2 regions of the Variovorax sp. DAIF25 genome follow, and region 1 is predicted to be linked to the other one. Evidence: predicted binding sites of a transcription regulator. Region 1 holds the regulator's gene; the other holds the start of a gene.
What was found. Region 1 encodes sigma-54, which starts transcription at its own class of promoters, with help from an activator protein. Its sites were predicted from a motif close to TGGCANGNAANCTGCTTT; they were not measured.
Positions count from the first base shown of each region.

Region 2: a site for sigma-54 is predicted at 7,175-7,192, ahead of R0232_RS24095 (ammonium transporter). Genes of this name have one in related genera too.

Region 1 covers NZ_CP136636.1:747,423-759,418, forward strand. Annotated here, with positions in the region: gene R0232_RS03505 (spermidine synthase) at 1-1,112, shown strand, start outside; gene R0232_RS03510 (hypothetical protein) at 1,166-1,510, opposite strand; gene argS (arginine--tRNA ligase) at 1,642-3,327, shown strand; gene R0232_RS03520 (SPOR domain-containing protein) at 3,339-4,103, shown strand; gene R0232_RS03525 (thiol:disulfide interchange protein DsbA/DsbL) at 4,288-4,935, shown strand; gene lptA (lipopolysaccharide transport periplasmic protein LptA) at 5,150-5,872, shown strand; gene lptB (LPS export ABC transporter ATP-binding protein) at 5,869-6,663, shown strand; gene R0232_RS03540 (RNA polymerase factor sigma-54) at 6,694-8,283, shown strand; gene R0232_RS03545 (phospholipase D family protein) at 8,294-9,892, shown strand; gene R0232_RS03550 (LysE family translocator) at 9,902-10,546, opposite strand; gene R0232_RS03555 (YceI family protein) at 10,569-11,210, opposite strand; gene R0232_RS03560 (YceI family protein) at 11,243-11,827, opposite strand; gene R0232_RS03565 (cytochrome b) at 11,824-11,996, opposite strand, start outside.
Region 2 covers NZ_CP136636.1:5,233,871-5,245,866, forward strand. Annotated here, with positions in the region: gene R0232_RS24065 (peptidoglycan DD-metalloendopeptidase family protein) at 99-1,007, shown strand; gene R0232_RS24070 (hypothetical protein) at 1,157-2,905, shown strand; gene R0232_RS24075 (hypothetical protein) at 2,923-3,246, shown strand; gene R0232_RS24080 (succinylglutamate desuccinylase) at 3,269-4,204, opposite strand; gene R0232_RS24085 (GNAT family N-acetyltransferase) at 4,331-5,395, opposite strand; gene R0232_RS24090 (hypothetical protein) at 5,539-5,880, shown strand; gene R0232_RS24095 (ammonium transporter) at 5,902-7,104, opposite strand; gene R0232_RS24100 (LytTR family DNA-binding domain-containing protein) at 7,308-8,273, opposite strand; gene R0232_RS24105 (acyltransferase family protein) at 8,464-9,693, shown strand; gene R0232_RS24110 (PaaI family thioesterase) at 9,699-10,112, opposite strand; gene R0232_RS24115 (anthrone oxygenase family protein) at 10,170-10,763, opposite strand; gene R0232_RS24120 (Crp/Fnr family transcriptional regulator) at 10,798-11,403, opposite strand; gene ylqF (ribosome biogenesis GTPase YlqF) at 11,415-11,996, opposite strand, start outside.

The DNA.
Region 1 (11,996 bases):
CGCTGACGATCCACGTGGCGGGCCTGTTCGTGCTGTGCATGTTCCTGCACGGCGAGACCGCGCGGCTGCGGCCCGGTCCCGCGCACCTCACGCGCTTCTACCTGATGCTGTCGCTGGGCGGCGCCATCGGCGGCGTGACGGTCGGGTTGGGCGCGCCCTACCTGCTGCCGGCCTACTACGAGCTCGGCATCGGGCTGGTGCTGGCGGCGCTGCTCGGCGCGCTGGTGCTGCGCGCGCGCTGGCTGCTGTGGGTGCCCGGCGTGGGGCTCGCGGCCTGCTGCGGCTGGCTGCTCTCGGAGCAGGTGCGCAGCGACCACGAGGGGCTGCGCACCCTGGGGCGCAATTTCTACGGCTCGATGCACACCTACGACGTACGGCGCCAGGACCCGCCCGACTACGTGCGCCAGTTCGTCCACGGCTCGATCAAGCATGGCGAGCAGTTCCTCTCGCCCGAGCGCCGCCGCGAACCCACCACCTACTACGGCGCCACCTCGGGCATCGGCCGCGCCATCGAGGCGCTGCCGATCGGCGCGCGCCGCGTCGGGCTGATCGGGCTGGGCGCCGGCACGCTCGCGACCTACGGGCGCACGGGCGACGTCTACCGCTTCTACGAGATCAATCCCGAGGTGTTCGACATCGCGGACCGCGAATTCACCTTCCTGCGCGACAGCCGCGCGAAGGTCGAGCGCGTGCTCGGCGACGCGCGGCTGGCGCTGGAGCGCGAGAGCGCGCAGGGCTTCGACGTGCTGGCGGTCGATGCCTTCTCGGGCGACTCGGTGCCGGTGCACCTGCTGACCGCGCAGGCCATGCAGGTCTATCTGCGGCACCTGCGGCCCGACGGCGTGGTGGCCTTCCACGTCACCAACCACTTCCTCGCGCTCGCGCCCGTGGTGGCCCGCATCGCGCAGTCGCAGGGGCTGCACGCGGTGCTGGTCAGCGACGACGCGGAGGATTCGGCCTGGCTGCACGCCACCGACTGGGTGCTGGTGGCGCGCGATCCGCAGGTGCTCGCGCGTGCGCCGATCGCGGCGGCGACCCAGCCGATCGCGGTCGACCCGGCCGCGCGGCCCTGGACCGACGACTACAACAACCTGTTGGGCGTGCTCAAGTAACAAAGCCCGCACGAGGCGGGCTTTGTTCACAAAGGTTGCGGAGAAAAGCGGTCTCAGCCCTTGGCGGCGTCCGCTTCGCACTTCTTGACGAAGCTGTTCTTGGCGGCGCCGGCGAGCGCCTTGCCGTTCTTGTCGACCGCCTTGGCGGCGCAGGCGGGAGCGGCGGCGGCCTTGGCTTCCTTCTCGCACTTCTTGATCGAGCTGGCCTTGGCGGCGCCGGCCAGGGCCTTGCCGTTCTTGTCGACGGCCTTGGCTTCGCAGCCGCCGGCGGCTGCAGCGGGTGCCGCCGCGGCGGGAGCGGCCGGGGTGGCGGCCTTGTCCTGGGCCTGGGCGGCGCCGAAGGAAAGGCAGGCGCCGAGCGCGATGGTGGAGGCGACCAGGGAAAGGAGCTTCTTCATGGTGTGTGTCCTTGCAAATGGGTTGTGACAGTGGCTGCCCCGCCTCGGGGTTGACCATCGTAACGGGCGAAGGGGACGGTCGGATGACGATCGTCAACTGCGACCGAGTTTGCCCCCGGTAAAATTCGCCGATGCTATTGGTCAAACAGGAGCTGCTCGCGGCGCTCGCGAACACGCTCGAATCCCTCTCGCCCGGCGCCGGCCTCAAGGCCGCGTTCGAGTCTCCCAAGGTCGCGGCCCACGGCGACTTCGCCAGCAATGCCGCCATGCAGCTGGCCAAGCCGCTCGGCCGCAAGCCGCGCGAGCTCGCCGAGGAACTGAGCGCCGCGCTGCTCGCCACCCCCGCCTTCGCCCAGTGGGTGCAGGCGGTCGAGATCGCCGGCCCCGGCTTCCTCAACATCCGCCTGAAGACCGCCGCCAAGCAGCAGGTGGTGCGCGAGGTGCTCGACGCCGGCGCCGCCTTCGGCCAGCGCCCGGCCACCGGCGAGAAGGTGCTGGTCGAGTTCGTCTCGGCCAACCCCACCGGCCCGCTGCACGTGGGCCACGGCCGCCAGGCCGCGCTCGGCGACGCCATCTGCAACCTGCGCGCCTCGCAGGGCGAGCAGGTCTGGCGCGAGTACTACTACAACGACGCCGGCGTGCAGATCCAGACCCTGGCCAACAGCACGCAGCTGCGCGCGCGCGGCTTCAAGCCCGGCGACGCCGAATGGCCGAGCGGCGAGAAGGCTGCGGCCTACAACGGCGACTACATCGCCGACATCGCGGCCGACTTCATCGCGAAGAAGACCGTGAAGTCGGAGGACCGCGAGGTCACGGCCAGCGGCGACATCGAGGACCTGGACGCGATCCGCGAGTTCGCCGTCGCCTACCTGCGCCGCGAGCAGGACCTGGACCTGCAGGCCTTCCGCGTGCGCTTCGACCAGTACTACCTCGAGTCCAGCCTCTACACCAGCGGCCGCGTCGAGCGCGCGGTGGCGCAGCTGGTCGCCGCGGGCAAGACCTACGAGCAGGACGGCGCGCTGTGGCTCAAGTCGACCGACTACGGCGACGACAAGGACCGCGTGATGAAGAAGCAGGACGGCACGTACACCTACTTCGTGCCCGACGTCGCCTATCACATCGCCAAGTGGGAGCGCGGCTTCCACAAGGTCATCAACATCCAGGGCACCGACCACCACGGCACCATCGCGCGCGTGCGCGCCGGACTGCAAGCTGCCGGCGAGGGCATTCCCGAGGGCTACCCCGACTACGTGCTGCACACCATGGTGCGCGTCACCAAGGGCGGCGAGGAGGTCAAGATCAGCAAGCGCGCCGGCAGCTACGTCACGCTGCGCGACCTGATCGAGTGGACCAGCACCGACGCCGTGCGCTTCTTCCTGCTGAGCCGCAAGCCCGACACCGAATACACCTTCGACGTCGACCTGGCCGTGGCGCAGAACAACGACAACCCGGTGTACTACGTGCAGTACGCGCATGCGCGCATCTGCTCGGTGCTCGCGGCCTGGGGCGGCGATGCGGCCGTGCTGCAGGGCGTCGACCTGTCGCCGCTCGAGAGCCCGGCGGCCCAGTCGCTGATGCTGCTGCTGGCCAAGTACCCCGAGATGCTGAGCGCCGCGGCCAAGGATTTCGCGCCGCACGACGTCACCTTCTACCTGCGCGAACTGGCGGCCACGTACCACAGCTACTACGACGCCGAGCGCATCCTGGTCGACGACGAGGCCGTGAAGCTGGCGCGCCTGGCGCTGGTCGCCGCGACCGCGCAGGTGCTGCACAATGGCCTCGCGATCCTCGGCGTCACCGCGCCGCGCAAGATGTGAACCCCCTCCCCATGAAGAAGACAACCAGACAACGCGGCAACATCGTCATCGGCCTGATCATCGGGCTGGTGCTCGGCCTGGGCGTCGCGCTGGGTATCGCGGTCTACGTGACCAAGGTGCCGATCCCCTTCGTCACCAAGACACAGCGCGGCGGTGCCGAGCAGGACGAGGCCGAGGCGCGCAAGAACCGCGACTGGGACCCGAACGCCCCGCTGGCCGGCAAGCCGCAGCAGCCGCGCCCCGCGGCCGCCGGCCCGGTCGGCGCGCCACCTGCCGGCGACGGCAGCAATCCCGCCACCGCCACGGTCTCGCCCGGCACCCCGCCGCCCACGGCGCCGGTGCCGGTGGTGGTTGCGCCCAAGCCCGCGCGGCCCGCGCCGGTGCCGGCCGAGGCCAACGCGCTGCCGCCCTCGAACGATCCGCTCGGCGACCTGGCCCGGGCCCGCGCCGGCAGCGTCGGCGGCAGCACCACGGTGGCCGCCGCCCCGTCGTCGAGCAGCGGCAATGCCGCGGCCGCCACCGGCTCCGGCGGTGCCGATCCCTTCATGTACTTCGTGCAGGCCGGCGCCTTCCGCACCACCGAGGACGCCGAGGCGCAGCGCGCCAAGCTCTCGCTGATGGGCGTCGAGGCCCGCGTGACCGAGCGCGAGCAGGCCGGCCGCACCGTCTACCGCGTGCGCGCCGGTCCGTTCAACAAGAAGGACGACGCCGACCGCCTCAAGGAACGGATGGACGGCGCCGGCCTCGACTCGGCGCTGGTGCGCGTCCAGCGCTGAGCGCCGTCCGGCCGGGGAGCGCCGCCGCCGGGTGGCCTCTCCCGACAACGGTCATGGTTTTTCTTTAAGCTTCGCCGCGGTCCGCGCCGCCCCCGGTTTCCCGGAGCCCCGAGCACCGCGCGCGGGAACTCCGCTTCATCGGCCCGGCTCAGTCTGCCGTCTACCAACTGGAGAGCTCTTTCCCATGAAACGTCGTGATTTCTCGCTGGCCGTCGCCGCTGGCTCGCTCGGCCTGATGGCCCATCTGCCCGCGCAAGCCCAGGCCCGCGCGCCGAAGGCCGGCACCGAATACCTCGTGCTCGACAAGCGCGTGCCGGTCGACGCACCGGCCGGCAAGATCGAGGTGATCGAGTTCTTCTCGTACAACTGCCCGCACTGCAACGACTTCGAGCCCGCGCTCGAGGCCTGGGCCAAGGGCCAGCCCAAGGACGTGGTGCTGCGCCGCGTGCCGGTGCCCTTCGTGGGCAACGACGTCGAAGCCAAGCAGCGCCTGTACTACGCGCTCGAGGCGCTGGGCAAGGTCGACGAGTACCAGCCCAAGGTCTTCAACGCGATCCACGCCCAGCGCCAGAACGTGAACGGCGACGCCAACATCGTGGCCTGGGCCGAGAAGAACGGCCTGGACGGCGCGAAGTTCAAGGAGCTGTTCACCTCCTTCGGCGTGGCGAGCAAGGCCAAGCGCGCCTCGCAGCTGACCGAGGCCTACAAGGTGGCCGGCGTGCCCGCGCTGGCCGTGGCCGGCCGCTGGTACGTGGACGGCGAGCTCGCCGGCAACATGAACAAGGCGCTGGCCGTGACCAACTACCTGATCGGCGAAGCCCGCAAGGGTTGAGACCGGTCTCGCGGCCCTGGCCGCTCCGCCGCCGGGAGGCCGGAATCCCATCGAGGGTTCCGGGGCGGCCGGGCCGTCATCCGGCCGGTCGGCAGAACGCGGGGCGATCCCGCGGGGTGCCGTGCCCGGGTTCGCCGCCCCGGGGCTTTTTCATCCGCGCGCATGGGTCTGGCGCGATGGGCCGCATACAATGCAGAGCAAGTTTCGTGCCTCTATGACATCGCACTCTCACCCCACCTCCTCCCTTCGCCGCACCGGTCGCCTCGTGCTGGCCGCGCTGCTGCTGGCCGGCTCCGCCGCCGCCGCCCTGGCCGAAACGGCCGACCGGACCAAGCCGATGAACATCGAATCCGATTCGATGCGCTACGACGATCTCAAGCAGACCAGCGTCTTCACCGGCAACGTGGTGGTCACCAAGGGCACCATCATCATCCGCGGCGCGCGCATCGACGTGCGCCAGGACCCCGAGGGCTACCAGTACGGCGTGGTCACCGCGGCGCCCGGCAAGCTCGCCTATTACAAGCAGAAGCGCAACGGCAACGGCGACGAGTGGATCGAGGGCGAGTCCGAGGTCATCGAGTACGACAGCCGCGCCGACAACGTCAAGTTCATCCGCCGCGCCGTCATGCGCCGCCTGGTCGGCGCCACGCCCAACGACGAGAGCAGCGGCGCGCTGATCGTCTACGACCAGAGCAACGACACCTACACCGTCAACGGCTCGACCGTGCCGCCCAACGCCGGCGTGTCGGCGCCGGGCGGCGGTGGCCGCGTCAAGGCCATCCTCACGCCGAAGTCGGCCGCGCCCGCCGCACCGGGTGCGCCCGGCGCCTCGGCCCCGGCCACGCGCCGTCCCGCGGCCCCGGCGCCCACGCCGGCACCGGGCGCCGGACTGCGCTCCACCACCACGCTGAGCGGCGAAGGGGAAGAACGCAAGTGATCGAAGCCGCCGGAACCCAGGAAGCCAACGGCGTGCCGGGCAGCCGCCTCGTCGCGCGCGGCCTGCAGAAGAGCTATGGCAGCCGCAAGGTGGTCAAGGACGTCTCGCTCGACGTGCAGAAGGGCGAAGTGGTCGGACTGCTCGGCCCCAACGGCGCCGGCAAGACCACCTCGTTCTACATGATCGTCGGGCTGGTGCGCGCCGACGCGGGCGAGATCTCCATCGACGGCGAGCCGATCGCCCACATGCCGATCCACCGCCGCGCGCGCATGGGCCTGAGCTACCTGCCGCAGGAAGCCTCGATCTTCCGCAAGCTCACGGTCGAGGAGAACGTGCGCGCGGTGCTCGAGCTGCAGCGCGAGCCCGATGCCAACGGCCGGCCGCAGGCGCTGTCGAAGCAGCGCATGGAAGAGCGCCTGTCGGAGCTGCTGGCCGACCTGCGCGTCGACCACCTGCGCGATTCGCCCGCGCTCGCGCTGTCGGGCGGCGAACGCCGCCGCGTCGAGATCGCGCGCGCGCTGGCCACCCAGCCGCGCTTCATCCTGCTCGACGAGCCCTTCGCCGGCATCGACCCGATCGCGGTGATCGAGATCCAGCGCATCATCAGCTTCCTGAAGGAACGCGGCATCGGCGTGCTGATCACCGACCACAACGTGCGCGAGACGCTGGGCATCTGCGACCACGCCTTCATCATCAGCGACGGCCATGTGCTGGCACAGGGCACGCCCTCGGAGATCGTCGACAACGCCGAAGTGCGCCGGGTCTACCTGGGCGAGCACTTCCGCATGTGATGACCCTCGTGCAAGTCATTTCCTGAGGGCATGAAACAAGGCTTGTCGCTGCGCGTTTCGCAGCATCTCGCGCTGACGCCTCAGCTGCAGCAGTCGATCCGGCTGCTGCAGCTCTCCACGCTCGAACTGAGCCAGGAGGTCGAGCAGATGCTCGACGAGAACCCCTTCCTCGAGCGCACCGCCGAGGAAGCCGCGCGCGAGGAGTTCGGCCTCGACGCCGCCGACACGCCCGCGCCGCGCGAGGACACCGAGCGCGAAGCCGAGAGCGACTACGCGAGCGCCGCGCCTTCGACCTCGACCACGTCCACCGAGACCGCCTCGTCGTCCGAGGCCGAGCCGGCCCTCGACTCGCCCGAGCGCGAGCCCGACTGGGAAGGCGACGGCACCGTCGACATGGCGCCCGACGACAGCGAATGGGGCAGCGACGCGCCCGCGCGCAACAACAGCAGCACCGGCGACGACGAGCGCGCCGATGCCACCGAGCTCGCGCGCAGCCAGGAATCGCTGCAGTCCTTCCTGCACCGCCAGGCGCTGAGCCTGCGGCTCAACGAGAACGACAGCGCCGCGCTGCGCTTTTTGATCGAGTCGCTCAACGACGACGGCTACCTCGAGGATTCGCTGCCGGCGCTGGCCTCGGGCCTCGCGGGCGACGACAACGACCAGTTCGACGAACTGGTGCACCACTTCCAGGTCGCGCTGGGCTTGCTGCAGAGCCTGGAGCCCGCGGGCGTGGGCGCGCGCGACCTCGGCGAATGCCTCGCGATCCAGCTGCGCGCGCTGGCCGACGAAGACGAAACCGAGGACGAGGAGCTGGTGCGCAAGACCGCGCTCGCCATCTGCAAGCAGCCGATGGAGCTGCTCGCGCGGCGCGACTTCAAGCGCCTCGCCACGCTCACGCGTACCAACGAGGAACTGGTGCGCTCGGCGCTGCAGGTCATCGCGCGGCTCGAACCCAAGCCGGGCCGCCGCTTCGTCGATGTCGAGCGCAACATCGTCATTCCCGACGTGATCGTCACCAAGACCGGCCGCGGCACCAACGTGAAGTTCCGCGTCATGCTCAACCCCGAGGTGATGCCGCGGCTGCGCGTGCACGACATCTATGCCGGCGCGCTCAAGTCGCACAAGGGCGAGGGCAGCCAGGCGCTGTCGCAGCGGCTGCAGGAGGCGCGCTGGTTCATCAAGAACATCCAGCAGCGCTTCGACACCATCCTGCGCGTGAGCAACGCCATCGTCGAGCGGCAGAAGAGCTACTTCGTGCACGGCGAGCTCGCGATGCGCCCGCTGGTGCTGCGCGAGATCGCCGACGAGCTCGGGCTGCACGAATCCACCATCTCGCGCGTGACCACCGCGAAGTACATGTCCACGCCCTTCGGCACGGTCGAGCTCAAGTACTTCTTCGGCTCGGCGCTGGGCACCGAGACCGGCGGCAATGCCTCGAGCACCGCGGTGCGCGCGCTGATCAAGCAGTTCGTCGGTTCGGAGAGCGTGAAGAAGCCGCTGTCGGACAGCCAGATCTCCGAGATGCTCAAGGAGCAGGGCATCGAGTGCGCGCGCCGCACCGTCGCCAAGTACCGCGAGGCGCTGCGCATCGCGCCCGCCAACCTGCGCAAGGCCCTGTAGAAAGCCGCCGATGGCCCGACGCCTGCTGTCGCGCTGTGGGCCCTGGGTGTTCGCCATCGCGGCCGCGCTGTTGGCCGCCGGTTGCGCCTCGCTGCCCGACGAGGCCCCGCGCACGCCCACCAAGGCCATCGCCGTGTCGAAGGACACTGCGCTCGGGCGCATCGCGCTGGCCGCACAGCCCGACCCCGACCTCAGCGGCTTTCGCCTCATGCCCGGCGGCGACTTCGCCTTCGACACCCGCATCCAGCTCGCGCGCCGCGCCCAGCGCACGCTCGACGTCCAGTACTACCAGATCGAGAACGACGAGACCGGCCGCTACCTGCTGCGCACCCTGCGCGATGCCGCGCAGCGCGGCGTGCGGGTGCGCGTGCTGATGGACGACCTCTACACCGCGGGCGAGGACGAGCTGCTGCGCGGCTTCGCGGCCACGCCCAATGTCGAGCTGCGCCTGTTCAACCCCTTCCCGGCCGGCCGCGGCAGCCTGCTCGCGCGCTTCACCGCCTCGCTGTTCGACTTCAGCCGCGTCAACCGGCGCATGCACAACAAGCTGTTCATCGCCGACGGCGCGATGGCCGTGGCGGGCGGGCGCAACATCGGCAACCAGTACTTCCGGCGCACCGCGGGCGAGAACTTCATCGACCTCGACACCTTCGTGACGGGCGCGCTGATCCCGCGCCTGGGCAGCCTGTTCGACCAGTACTGGAACAGCCCCTACGTGCGGCCCGTCGAGTCGGTGGTGGCGAGCACGCTGCCGAACGACGAACTGCAGCGCCGCTTCGAGGCCGCCACCGGCCCCGACACCACGCCGCCGCCGCCGAAGCCCGCGCCCAACGACCTGCTGGGCTACGGCCCGATCGCCGAGGACCTCGACGCCGGCCGGCTCGGCCTGATCTGGACCACGGCCGAGGCCTACGCCGATTCGCCCGACCGCGTGATCGGCAAGACCGCCTCGTACGGCGGCGTGCCGCTGCTCGACGTCGACAGCGTGCGCTACAACGTGGTCGAGCAGATGCGCCGCGCGCGCAGCGAGGTCACCATCGTCTCGCCCTACCTGATCCCGGGCGCCGCGGGGCTCGAGGTGATGAACGAGATCCGCCGGCGCCAGGTGAAGATCAGCGTGGTGACCAACTCGCTCGCCGCCACCGACGAGCCGCTGGTGCACACCGCCTACCGCCGCTACCGGCCCGAGATGCTGCGCCTGGGCGCCGAGCTCTACGAACTCAGCACCAACCGCACCCGCCGCAGCGTGCGGCTGGGCCTGTTCGGCACCTCGGTCGGCCGGCTGCATGCCAAGTCGGCGGTGATCGACCAGCGCATCCTGTTCGTCGGCTCGATGAATTTCGACCCGCGATCCGAGGTCCACAACACCGAGATCGGCCTGTTCATCCGCAGCCCCGAGATGGCGCAGCAGGCGCTGAAGCTGCTCGAGGTGCTCAAGCAGCAGGGCGCCTACAGGCTGCGCTTCGCCGAAGGCAGCGACTCGCGCCTGGAGTGGATCAGCGAGGAGGCCGGCAAGACCACGGTGCTGAGCGAGGAGCCCGACTCGGGCTTCTGGGATCGCACCATGCTCGAACTGCTGGCGCCGCTGACGCCGGAGAGCCTGCTCTAGGAATCGGCCTCAGGTCCCGCGCACCGCCGACCACACCAGCCGCAGCCCCAGCAGCCCCATCACGCCGCCGGCCGCGCGGTCGATCCAGGTCTTGTAGCGCAGGTAGGCCGAACGCGGCGCCGCCGACGACAGCGCGAGCGCGACGATGGCGTACCAGCCGGTCTCGATGCAGAAGATCACGGCCGGCACCGCGAGCGCCAGCACCAGCGGCACCTCGCGCGGCAGGAAGGCCGCGAAGATGCTCGCGTAGACCACGGCCGTCTTCGGGTTGCTGACCTGCGTGGCCAGCCCGAGCAGGAAGGTGCGCTTGCCGCGGCCGCCCGATGCGGCGGGCGTGCCCGCCTCCGGCGCCATCGCGAGCGGCTGCCGCGCGCCGCGCCAGATGCGGATGCCCAGGTAGACCAGGTAGGCGCCGCCGAAGCCCTTGATCGCGAGGTAGAGCGCCGGCACCGCGAGGAACGCGGCCTGCAGCCCCGCGAGCGCCGCGATCGCGAACACCAGCCCGCCCGCGCCCATGCCGAGCGCGGCCGCGAGGCCGTCGGCGCGCGAGGCCACGGCCGTGCGCGCCACCATCACGAAGCTCGGGCCCGGGCTCATCGCGCCCACGGCCATGGCGCCGGCGATGCCGAGCAGGGAAAGGGTGGTGTCGATCATCGGAGGGGCTCTCTTTCGAAATTCATTGCTGCACGTTCACCGCCTCGACCTGCACCAGCAGCTTCACCTTGTTCTCGAAGCCGAAGTTCAGCCCCCAGGTGATGCCCCAGTCGCTGCGCTCGACGGTGGTCTCGAAGTCGCCGCCGCAGACCTGGCGGTTGATCAGCGGGCTCAGGTAGCAGTTGAAGCGCACGGCCTTGAGGGTGACGGGCCTGGTCTGGCCCATCAGCGTGAGCGTGCCGGGCACCTCGGCCACCTTGTCGCCGCTGAAGGCGATGCGCTCGGCGACGAAGCGGCCGGTGGGGAATTCGGCGACGTTGAAGAAGTCCTTGCTCTGCACGTGCCGGTTCAGCAGGTCGACGCCGGTGTTGATCGAGCTGATGTCCATCGTGATGTCGACCTTGCCGCTGGTGCCGGCGGCATCGATCTGCACCGAGCCGTCCTTGGTGCTGAAGCGGCCGCGGTTGGTGGTGGTGCCGTAGTGGCCCATCTCGTACATGACGAAGGTGTGGGTCGGGTCGACCACGTAGCTGGCGCCCTTGACCGGGCCGCCCGCGGGCTTGGCCGCGACGGCCGGGGCGGTGTATTCCTGCGCGGCGACGAGGCCGGACGCGGCGAGCGCGAAGCCCAGCAGGGCGGCGGAAAGCAGTGTCTTGTTCTTCATGGCGGGTGCTGCGTGCGGGGGAGTGTGTGGGGTCAGGGCGCGCCGAGGCCGTCGACGACGAGCTTGAAGCGCACCTGCACGTCGTTGGCGATCACCGAGGTGTCGGTCCATTCGCCGTCGCCGACCTTGTAGTCGATGCGCTGCAGCACGAAGCTGCCGCTGGCCACCGACTGGCCGTTAGCGGCCGGCGCGATCGTCACGGGCACGGTCAGCGGCCTGGCGATGCCCTTGAGCGTGAGCTTGCCGGCCATCTCGAAGCGGCCGTCGCCGAGCGCCTTGATGGACGTGGTCTGGAAGCCGGCCTGCGGGAAATGCGCGGCATCGAACCATGGCGCCTTGGGCAGCTCGGCATCGGTCATCGGGATGCCGAAGGCCGCGCTCGCGGTGTCGATCTGCAGCGCCACGCTGCCGCCCTCGGGCTTCTTCGGGTCGAAGGCGATGCGCGCGTCGAACTTCTTGAACGAACCCTCGACCGGCACGCCCATCTGCTTGCTCACGAACACGATCTGGCTTTTCTCGGGCACCAGCCGCGCGGGCGGTGGCTCGGCATGGGCCGCCGGAAGGAGGAGCGTGGCGAGCGCCAGCGCGCCGTGCCAGCGGTGAAGAAGCGAAGTCATGCGTTGGGTTTCCTGGAAGTCGACGACGGCCCGGGCCACATGCGCCGCAGCAGGCCGTCGCGCGCGATCCACTGGTGCTTGACGACGGCCGCGACATGCAGCACCGAGACGGCGGCCAGCAGGTAGGCGCCGGCCCGGTGCAGCGGCTGCAGCCACTGCTCGGCGAGCG
Region 2 (11,996 bases), 2.9 Mb from region 1:
CCGGCGCTCTGCCGCACCACGAACCGGGGCCGCGCGCCCCGGTTTTTCATGGTGCTTTCCGACAATCGGGCGCGGGCCATGCCGCCACAATGCGGCCCATGTCACGCATCCTTCACGCTCCGCTCTCCACCCGCCGCACGCTCCTGATCGGCACCGCCGCCCTGCTCGCCCTGCCCGCCCTTCCCGCCTCCGCGGCGACCAAAAAGGCCGGCGCCGCCAAGCCCCAGCCGCCCGAAGTCTGGCCCCGCGCCTCCCAGGTCCCCGGCGGCATCGCGCGCCTCTCGCTCGGCCCCGCGGCCGCGCGCCCGCTGGCCACGACCGGCGGCGACGGCAACCAGCCCGTGCTGGTGCTCGGCGACGCCATCGAATGGACCGCCCTCGTCGGCATTCCTCTCGCGGCCGAACCCGGCGAGGCCAGCATCTCGGTGCAGGCCCGCCCCGATGCCGCGCCGCGCCAGCTCGGCTACAGCATCGCGCCCAAGCAGTACCGCGAGCAACGCCTGAACGTGGCGCCGCGCACCGTCGACCTCTCGCCCGAGGACCAGGCGCGCTACGAGCGCGAGCGCGACCACCTCGCCACCGTGACCGCCACGCGCACCGAGCTGCGCCCCGATGCCGCGCTGCAGATGCGCGTGCCCGTGCCGGGCCGGCGCTCGAGTTCCTTCGGCCTGCGCCGTGTCTTCAACGGCCAGTCGCGCAATCCCCACAGCGGCATGGACATCGCGGCCGGCACCGGCACCCCGGTGCTCGCGCCGCTGCCGGGCAAGGTCATCGACACCGGCGACTACTTCTTCAATGGCGGCACCGTCTGGCTCGACCATGGCGGCGGCCTGCTGACCATGTACTGCCACCTGAGCCGCGTCGACGTGAAGGTCGGCGACGTGCTCCAGACCGGTGACAAGCTCGCCGCGGTCGGCGCCACCGGCCGCGTGACCGGCCCGCACCTGCACTGGTCGGTGATGCTCAACCGCGCCATGGTCGATCCGGCGCTGTTCATTTCCGCCTGAACGTTGCGCCGGCACCTCGCCGGCGGTCCGGGCCGGGGCGCCTCTGTTGGCAAGGCGCTCGACGCAAGTAACAATTCGTTTTCAGACCGCGCGCCGGGAGGCCCCATCTCGGGGACGCGCGCCGGTCCGTTTCACTTGCACCAGCCCTCATGCAGAAGAACACGACCAGCGCGCCCCGGACCGGCAATGCCATGCCCATCAGCGACGTCCAGATCCAGAAGGCCGTCGCGACGCTCTCGAACGCGCTGCGCGCCGAGAACATCCAGGACCAGAGCTACCTCGGCCTGTACGTGGGCGAGGACGCGCTGCACGACATCCACAACCTCAACAACCAGGTCATCTATGGCCGGCGCGGCTCGGGCAAGACCCACCTGCTGAAGGCGCTGCAGGAGAAGATCAACAACGACTTCCCCGCCTCGCGGCGGATCGCGGTCTACATCGATGCGCGCACCATCCTGCCGCATGCCGAGGCCGACGGCCTGAGCTGGGAGCAGTACGCGGTCATCCTGTTCAAGAACGTCATCCGCAGCCTGGTGAATGCGTTCTCGAGCAACCTGCGCGCCATCCACGGCCGGGACGACATCATCCCGCTGCGCCGCGATCCGCTCGACGACGAGGCCGAGCGCCAGCTGCAGCACCGGCTCGAGGCCATCCAGCGCGAGCTCGACGGCAGTTCGCTCAACAAGCTCAAGGAAACGGCCCTCGCCGTCGAGTCGATCTCGCAGGCCGGCGCCTCGCTCAAGCTCTCGAAGGCGCCCGAGCTGCAGGCCTCGGGCAGCCTGCAGACCAAGTCGCAGGAGTCGAGGCTCAAGGACCAGTTCATCAGCGTCTTCGACATCGCGAACCTGCTGCAGGACCTGAGCGAGGAACTGCAGCTGAACCGCGTCTTCTGCCTGATCGACGAATGGTCCGAGATCCCGAACTCGGCCCAGAAGCACCTGGCCGAACTGGTCAAGAAGTCCTTCATCGCGAGCCGCTTCAGCTTCAAGATCGCCGCGATCCCGAACCGCACCGACCTCGGCCACAAGACCGACGAGAAGTTCTACGGCCTGGAGGACGGCGGCGACATCTTCGGCTACCAGCTCGACAACCGCTACGTGTTCGAGATCGACAAGGCCAAGACCCGCAACTTCTTCAACCAGCTGCTGTGCAAGCACCTCGAGCAGCACAGCCCCAGCCTGTCCGACGAGCTGCTGCTGCCCTCGCGCAAGAACAACGACGCCTTCATCAACGCCTTCCTCACCAACAAGGCGCTGGGCGAACTGCTGATCGCGAGCGCGGGCATTCCGCGCGACTTCATCAACCTCTTCATCCACTCGTACGCGCAGTTCAAGAGTTCGGGCTCCAAGCACATCTCGATCAAGAACGTGCGCGCCGCCACCTCGGGCTGGTACGAGACCGACAAGAAGAAGCAGGTCGACGAGCACTCGGTCGAGAAGAACCTGCTCGAGAAGATCGTGCAGGAGATCGTGGTCGGCAAGAACTCGAGCCACTTCATGATCAGCGAGAAGTACTCGGCCAATCCGCACATCCTCGGTCTGGTCGATTTCCGCGTACTGCACCTGCGCAAGAAGGGCTACTCGCACAAGGACATGGCGGGCGAGACCTTCAACGTCTACTCGATCGACTACGGCTGCTACAACCACCTGAACATCACGCGCACCGCGCTCGACAACAACACGCTCGAGAACCTCAAGGTGCGCGACGACATCCGCGACATCCGCCGCATCCACCTGAGCGACGCCTTCTTCCAGAAATTCCAGCTCGCGGTCGGCGAGGCCTTCATGTGCGAGCACTGCAAGAAACCGGTCGACACCACGCACGCGGCCTTCGTGAAGCAGTCGCTGTGCAACCACTGCTTCGAGAAGATTCCGGCGCGCAGTGCGCTGGCGGCTTGAGAAGCGAGCATCCGGCCATGCCTGGGCGCCACAGCTTCACCACCGCCTGCCTCGATCCCGCCATGCCCCCGGCTTCGCGCGCCGCCGCGCTCGCGCTGCTCAACACCCGCCTGCACCCCGCGCTGCAATCCGTGGTGGCCGCCGAGGTCGCCGCGGGCAACCGCGTGAGCGATGCCGGCGCCGATTGGCCCGACCCCGGCTCGGTGCATGTCACGCTGCGCGACCGCTTCGGCGATCGCCATGCGAACGAGAACGTGGTGTTCAGCCTCTGCGACGACCCGCACTACTGGCACGCCGACTACAGCACGGTCGACGTGCCGCGGCACCTGCTCATCTGCTGAGCGCCGCGGCCTGCCGCCCGGCTCAGATCGGCTGCGTCAGGTAGAGCGCCTCGCGCCCCACGATCACGCGCTGCGCCGGCATGAACACGGTGCAGTCGTCGACCGGCGCGCGGATCTCGTCGGGGCCGTTGGTGGCGATCAGCTCGCCCTTGGCGAAGGTCTCGAAGCCGATCAGCGGGCGCACGAAGGCGAAGTCCTCGCTCTGGATCACGTGCGTCTGCAGCAGCTTGAAGCGGCGCTGCGGCTCGGGCGCGGGGGCGGCCGGGTCCTTGTCGATCAGGCCGAAGTAGGCGAGGAAGTCGTAGGTGACGGCGGTCGCCAGGTCGGAGGCGGAGCGCAGGAAATGCTGGCCGCACTCGACCACCATCGCCACGCCCTTCCCGTCGGGCCCGCCATGGCTGCCGTACTGGATCAGCGGCGTGCCCGAGCCCAGGCCGTCGGGCATCACGAGGTGCACGGGCGGCCGGCCGATGGCCATCGCCACCTTGGCATTGCGCTCGAAGGACGGGTAGACCCAGAACGGCACCACCGGCTGGCTGGTGGAATGGATGTCGAGGATGTGGTCGGCCGCATCGACCACCGGCCGCAGTATGCGCGCGCGGCGCAACTCGGGGCTGTCCTCGCTGCCATCGAGCCACTCGGGTGACCAGATGCGGTTGAGGTTGTGGACGATCTGGCGGCTGTCGTAGGGCGCGGCCTCGGTGAAGGACTCGTAGGCGTCGATGTTCGCGAAGCTCACGGTGAGCGTGCCGATCTTCGGCCGCACGCCGTGGTCGAGCAGGTGCGTGGCGGCCGTCATGCCGCAGATCTCGTTGCCGTGCGTCAGGGCGTTGATCAGCACGTGCGGGCCGGGCTTGCCCGATTCGAAGCGGTGCACGTAGTCGACGCCGACATTGCCCTGGCGGTAGGCGGAGAGATCGCGCGGGAGGACTTCGAGGGCGGGTGGGGATTGGGTCATGGTGGGGTGTGGCGGCTCGGGCGGGAACGGGGTCGCGCGAGTTTGCTACAGGCGGCGCGTTCGTGCTGGGCACCGGTTCCGGCCCGATACGCTTCAAATCTGAAGCGTATCGGCGCAATTTGCGCTTCAGGCCACCGATTCCCCGCGCCGCGCCAGGCATTCCGCCAGCGCCTCCACCCCCAGCTGATAGACCCCTTGCCGCCGATGCACCTCGAACCCCAGCCGGCGGTTGATCGCGAGGATCGGCGCGTTGGCCTCGGCGTTGTAGGTCACGACGGTGCGCAGTTCGGGATGCAGCGCGCGCACGCTGTCGAGCATCGCGGCCTTCACCGCCTTGGCCAGCGAGCGGCCACGCCAGGCGCGCACCACGCCGGTCAGGCGCTGGTGCAGGCGGTCGGGAGTGCGCGGGTCCCAGTGCGCTTCGCACATCGCGGCCAGCGTGCCGTCGGCGTCGACCAGCAGCACCAGGTGGTGCTCGCCGCCGCTGCGGTCGAGTTCGCGGTACCAGTTGGCATAACCGTCGAGCTCGTAGCGCGCGGGCGGCAGCTCGAGTTCGCCGAGCGGCATGTCGTTGAACAGATCGGAGAACGGCGCCATCAGTTGCGCGAGGCGAGCTATCGGCGTGCGGCCGGGATGGATCTCGAAGCGCAGCGCGCCACCGGCCGTGCCCTGCGCCCTCCAGCGCGCGAGCTCGTCCGCGTCGAGGCCGTCGATGGGCATGCGGTTCTCGACCACGCGGTGCTTGAGGACCGCGCCCGAGGCTTCGAGGAAGGCATGGCCCGGCAGGTAGAAGGTGTTCATCGTGGCGACGGTCTTGCCGTGCGCGCGCATGAAGGCCAGCAGCGGCACGAGCAGCCGGCTGCCGATGCCGCGGCGCCGGTGCGTGCCCAGCACGCCGAGCCAGGCCTCCGCGTGCAACGCGAACGGCTCGCTGTTCGGTGCGTCGGGCCGGCGCCGCCAGAGGATGACGTTGCCGACCAGTTCGTCGCCTTCGCGCGCGACGAAGCGCTCGGCCTCGAAGAAGGGCATGGGGCGCCGCGCGTCGTGCTCGAAGTCGACATCGGCCGCCTGCGGCTCGCCGGGGTGCAGTTCCTCGTCGCGAAGGCGCCGGTAACGGTGGAAGCGCGCCCATTCGGACGGATCGTCCGCGTGGACATCGAAGCGCCGGATCTCGATCGCGTGGTTCGCCATCTCCCGTCCTCCATGGTCTTGCCGGGGGCGCGATTGTGCCGAAGCGCGGTCCCGTGGCGCGCGCGGGCGAACGCATCTTTGGCTTGGCCGAAGGTTGGCGCTCCACAATGGCGTTTCCGCCCCCTTCGACGAGGAGTTCGCACATGCCCTTCCCGCCGCTGTCCCGCATGGTCCTGGCCGCCGCGGCCCTGCTCGCACTCGCAGGCGCCGCCGCGCAGGAAACGAAGACCGACCCCGTCTACACGCGCGCCCGCCTGATGTCCTCGCACGAGGAGCCCGGCGGCAAGCTGTACCTGCACCTGAAGATTCCGCCGCGCTCGAAGATTCCGTTCACCACCCAGACCTTCAGGCTGGCCGACCGCAAGCTCGCGGCCGACATCGCCGACGGCACGCCGGTCGAGTTCGTCTCGCGCCACCTCGACGGCGAGAACACGGTGGTGGCGATCCGCGCGGTGGCCGAGTGCCCGCGCTTCCAGAAGTGCTGAGCCGCCTCCGCCGCGAACCGTTCACCAGTTGACTTCGCGCTCCGGCGTCGCCGAGATGTGGTGGATCGACAGGTCGGCGCCGTCGAATTCCTCTTCCTGCGACAGCCGCAGCCCGACGGTCTTCTTGAGCACGCCATAGACCAGCGCGCCGCCGAGCAGCGCCCAGACCACGCCCATGGCGGTACCGATGAGTTGCGCGCCGAGGTTCACGCCGCCGATGCCGCCCAGCGCCTGGGTGCCGAAGATGCCGGCCGCGATGCCGCCCCAGGTGCCGCACAGGCCGTGCAGCGGCCAGACGCCGAGCACGTCGTCGATCTTCCACTTGTTCTGCGTCAGCGTGAACATCGCGACGAAGATCGCGCCGGCCACGCCGCCCACCACCAGCGCGCCGATCGGGTGCATCAGGTCGGAGCCCGCGCACACCGCCACCAGGCCGGCCAGCGGGCCGTTGTAGACGAAGCCGGGGTCGTTCTTGCCCATGGCCAGCGCCACCAGCGTGCCGCCGACCATCGCCATCACGGAGTTGACCGCCACCAGGCCCGAGATCTTGTCGATGGTCTGCGCGCTCATCACGTTGAAGCCGAACCAGCCAACGCACAGCACCCAGGCGCCGAGCGCGAGGAACGGGATGTTCGACGGCGGATGCGCGGCCAGCGAGCCGTCGCCGCGGTAGCGGTTGCGCCGCGCGCCCAGCAGCAGCACGGCCGGCAGCGCGAGCCAGCCGCCCACGGCATGCACCACCACGGAGCCCGCGAAGTCGTGGAATTCATGGCCCGTGACCGAGGCGATCCAGTCCTGGATGCCGAAGTGCTTGTTCCAGGCGATGCCCTCGAAGAAGGGATAGATCAGCCCGACGATGACCGCGGTGGCGATCAGCTGCGGCCAGAACTTGGCGCGCTCGGCGATGCCGCCCGAGATGATGGCCGGAATGGCGGCCGCGAAGGTCAGCAGGAAGAAGAACTTCACCAGGTCGTAGCCGCTGCGGGCCGACAGCTCGGTGGCGCTGACGAAGAAGTGGGTGCCGTAGGCCACGCCGTAGCCGACGAGGAAGTAGACGATGGTCGAGACCGAGAAGTCGACCAGGATCTTCACGAGCGCATTGACCTGGTTCTTCTTGCGGACCGTGCCGAGTTCGAGAAAGGCGAATCCCGCATGCATGGCCAACACCATGATCGCGCCTAGAAGGATGAACAGCGCGTCTGCGCCCTGTTTGAGTGCGTCCATTGGAGCTTCTTGCTGGTTTTTGGATTGATTTGGTGCACCGCACCTGAATTCAGCAGGACGGCGGGCCAATGAAGCAAAAATGGTGCCTGCAAGCTCGTCAATGGTGCGAAACGGGCCGAGATGGGGCCGAATGAGCCCATGGGCAGGCGAGACGCACCGGAACGGATGCCGCCTGACGGTGCATGGCGCGCCCGTGCGGCGGTTCAGGAGGCCGTCGCGCCGCGCAGGGCCTCGCGGTAGCGCCGGCTGCACGGCACCGTGCTGCCGTCGTGCATGTGCAGCCGGGCATCGCCGCCGTCGAGCGGCTCGATCTCGCGCAGCCGCGAGAGATTGACCGCGTGGCTGCGGTGCACGCGCACGAACAGCGCCGGATCGAGCTGGGTCAGGAAGTCGGTCAGGGTGGCGCGCAGCAGGTAGTCGTGGCCGTTGACGTGCAGGCCGACGTAGTTGCCCTCGGCCTGCAGCCAGTCGATGTCGCCGGCGGCGATCAGGAATTCGCGGCGCAGCTTGCGCACCAGGAAGCGCTCGGGGCGCGCGGGCGCCGGCGGCGGCGCGGGTTCGGCGGGCGGCGGCGCGTCTGCGGCCGGCGCGGGCACGGCATCGGCCGGACGTGGCGACGCTTGCGGCCCTTCAGGCGCTTCGTCCGGCGCGTCGAGCACCCGGGCCTCGCCCTGCCAGCGCAGCATGAACATCCGGTAGGCCCAGATTCCGAACACGATCGAGACGTAGGCACGCACGTCCTTCAGGTACTCGTAGCCCCACTGCGCGGCCCAGCCGCCGAAGGCGTAGTGCTCGCCAGCGGCGGCGTAGGCCAGCGAGCGCAGCGCGAACATCGCCATCACGTGAACCACGCTGAACACCACGCTGGCCGCCAGGTGCCAGGCCAGGTAGCGCACCAGCCTGCCGGGCGCGAGCGAGGCCAGCGGCGAGAGCCTGCGCTCCAGCGCCACGATGGCCGGCACCAGCAGCAGCAGGACCAGGTGGCTCGAGCCCTCCCAGACCACGATCTCCCAGGTCTCGCGCGGCACGGCGCGCGAGCGCGCGTCGACCATCGCCACCGTGGTGTTGAACAGCGCCTGCAGCGCCATCACGACGATCCAGAAGCCGACCTCGACATAGCGGCGGATCGGCTCGTAGCGGTGGTAGAGGTCTTTGCGCGGGCCGGCCATGGCCGGCGATTGTCGCGATCCGCGTGGCGAATGGGGCGACAGCGGCGGCCCGGGGACGGATTTCGCCCCCTGTTTCGTCCCACCGGGACCACCGCTCGTCACAAAGTGCCGGCGGTCCGTCCCCCGGGCGCGCCGCCGCCGCGCCGCGCCCGGACCATGGCCGCTCGTTCACCCCGATCCAGGAGCCCCCATGCCCGCCGACCGATTCCCACGCCCCTCCGCCCCGCCGGCCGCCGAAGCGCGCCGGCACGACATCGACGCCCTGCGCGCCCTCGCCTTCCTGCTCGTCATCGTCTATCACGTGGCGATGTACTACGTGGCCGACTGGCCCTGGCACCTCAAGAGCCCGCATGCGGCCGAATGGCTGCAGTGGCCGATGCGGATCCTGAACCTCTGGCGCATGGACCTGGTGTTCCTGATCTCGGGCGTCTCGCTGGCCTTCCTGAGCCGCCACCAGGGCACGGCGGCGCTGCTGCGCGGCCGCGGGCTGCGGCTGATGCTGCCGCTGGCCTTCGGCATGGCGGTGGTCGTGCCCTGGCAGGCCTATGCCGAAGGCGTGGCCAACGGCCTGGTGGCGCCGGGCTTCGGCGCCTTCCTGCTGCGCTACCTGCCGATGAGCCAGTCCTGGCCCAAAGGCGCCTTCGCGGGCGCCGAGTTCGGCATCACCTGGAACCACCTCTGGTACCTGCCGTACCTGTTCGTCTACACGGCCGCGGTGGCGCTCACGCTGCCGCTGTGGCGTTCGGCCGCGGGCCAGGCGCTGCGCCGGGCCTTCAACGGGCTGCGCGGCGGCTGGCTGCTGCTGCTGCCGGCGCTGCCGCTCGCGGCCTTCACGCTGCTGCTGGCACCGCACTACCCGCCGACCCACAACCTGGTGCGCGACCCCTTCCTGCACAGCATCTACTTCACCGTCTTCCTCTACGGCTACTGGATGGGCGCGGACAGCGGCATCTGGCGCGAGCTCGAGCGGCTGCGCCGCGTGTCGCTGGCGCTGGCCGTGGCGGTGGTCGCCGCCTACATCGCGGCGCGCACGCTGGGCGCCGGCAGCGTGCCGAACGAAGTCAACGCCGTGCTGCGCTCGCTCTACCTCTGGGCCGCGGTCGCCACCCTCCTCGGCCATGGTCACCGTTACCTGAACCGCCCCTGGCCCTGGCTGCGCTGGGCCAATGCCTCGGTCTATCCCTGGTACATGCTGCACCAGACGCTGATCGTGCTGGCGATCGTCTGGCTGGCGCCGCTGGCGCTCGGCCCGGTGCTCGAGCCGGCGCTGATCCTCGCGGCCACGCTGGGGGGCTGCTGGCTGCTCAACGACGCGCTGATCCGCCGCGTGCGCTGGCTGCGGCCGCTGTTCGGCCTGCCGCCGCAGGAGAAGCGGGCGCCGGATCGGGCGCCCGCGGCGGCCCTGACGGCCGCGCGCTGAAGGCCTCAGCCCTTGTCGTCGGGCACCGGCACCAGGATCGTGCTGCCCGTGGCCAGCAGCTTCAGCGTGCCGTCCTCGACCTCGCCGAACAGCTCGGCCGCGGTGAAGACCTGCTTGCGCCCGGCCTTCACGACGCGCCCGCGCGCCACGAAGACGCGGCCCAGCGCGGGCGCCATGCAATCGACCGAGAAGTGCGAGGCCAGCACGCGGCCCGCCACGGTGGCGGCCGCGAAGCCGCAGACGGTGTCGAGCAGCGCGCCGATCATGCCGGCATGCAGGAAGCCGGCGTACTGGCCCATGTCGGCCTCGCGCCATGCCATGCGCAGCTCGGCCTCGCCCTTTTCCGCGCGCACGACTTCGAAGCCGGCCCAGCGGTTGAATGCGGCCGTTCGATTCAAGGCCTGGATGGTGTCTAGCATCGGATGCTCCTTCGAGAGGGGGACTCTCCTTGTCGACCAGAATGGGTCGAGCCCACTCTACGAAGCGCCCCTGGCCCGGCCCGTCGCGTCCGTGACCGGAACGCGCGCGGCAGTTGCATCGGCGACAGCCCGCGCACGCAGCGCGAGCGCCGCGATCGACAGCGCGAAGGCCAGCGCGCTGGCCGCGCAGCGCCAGAGGTTGGCGGCATGCCAGCGTGCGCGCGTCTCGGCCCAGTCGGGCGGCAGCGCGCGCGGATCCCACGACTCGGTGTAGGCATTGAGCGGCAGGTTCACCTGCGCGGTGAACACCACGATGCCCAGCGCATAGAGCGCGCCCGCGAACGCGAGCAGGCCGAACCAGCCACATCGCCATGCGCGCCATTCGCGCCAAGTGGCCGCGAGCGCCAGCGTGCACAGCAGCGGCGGGCCGAAGAAGAAGCCGAAGAACATCGCGTGCCGCACATGGCGGTTGAGACTGGACTGCACGGTGGCATAGCTCGCGCCGTCCATCTGCAGCGTGGCAAGGCTGACGTTGAAGCCGTAGGCCCAGAAGAAGCCGGCCATGAGGCCGAAGGCGAAGACGGCGAAGCCATGCAGGCCCCAGCCTGCAAGAGACAGCGCGAAGGAGAGCGGCGAGGTACGTGGCGGCATGCGCCGACTGTGGCGCGCGCCGCCCCGGCCCGCCTTAACCTGCGATAAGCCCCATCTCCGCGCGCAGCCGCGACAGCGAGACATCGGTCATGCCGAGGTAGGACGCGAGGTGGCGCAACGGAATGCGCCGCGCCCAGTCGGGCCGCTCGCGCAGCAGCGCCTCGTAGCGGGCGCGCGCGTCGCATTGCAGGAAGGCCTGCTCGCGCCGCAGCTTGTCGTCGAACAAACCCGCCAGCGCCGCCAGCCGCAGCGCGGTCCACGAGGGCAGCGCCGCGACCGCCGCTTCGAGCACGTCGCACGGCAGGCAGCGCACCACGGAGGGCTCGAGTGCCGCGATGAAGAAGGCGGCCGACTCGTCGCGCAGCAGCGGCGTCACGGGCCAGACGAAGGCGTCCTCGGCATGGAAGTTCTTGTTCGACTCGCGACCCTCGGCGTCGAGGTAGTACAGCCGCAGCAGCCCGCGCTCGACCCAGAAGGCGTGGCGCCACGCGCTGCCCGCGGCCAGCAGCACCGCGTGCGGCGCCACGGTCTCGCGGCGGGCCGCGCCGGCGAGCGCGGTGAGCGAACCGGCGTCGAGTTCGGGAAAGCGGCGCGCCAGGGCCGCACGCCAGGCGGCATCGGTGGCGGCCGGCTGCTGCATGGTCCTGCGCCTCAGGCGACCGCGTCGTCCTCGGCGGCCGCGGCCTTGCCGCCCTTGCGCTGCTGCTTGCGCGCGGCCTTCTTGGCCTCGCGCTCGGCATCGGCGCGCTGGCCCTCGGCCAGCCACTGGGCGAACTCCTCGGGCGTCTCGAGCGTGATGCGCCCGAGGTTGCCGGCGCGGAACTCGTGCATCACGATCTCGGCCGCCTTCTGCAGGTTCACGCGCCCCTTGCCGAGCAGCGCGCCGCGCTTGCGGCCGATGGTGTCGAGCAGCGCCTCGTCGCGCATCTCGGCGAGTTCCCCGGGCGCATGCTCGTGCTCGACCAGCTTGAAGCGCGCCACCAGCCCCGCCGCGTAGTGCTGCTTGAGGTAGCCGAGCAGCTCGAGCGCCACCTCCTCCTCGTCGAAGGCATTGCGCCCCACGGCGCCGCTGGCCGCGAGGTTGTAGCCGCTCTTGGGCACCACGATGCGCGGCCACAGCATGCCGGGCGTGTCCCAGAGGTAGAAGTCGTCGGCCAGCGTGATGCGCTGCTCGAGCTTGGTGATGCCGGCCTCGTCGCCGGTCTTGGCCTTGCGCCCGCCGGTCAGGGTGTT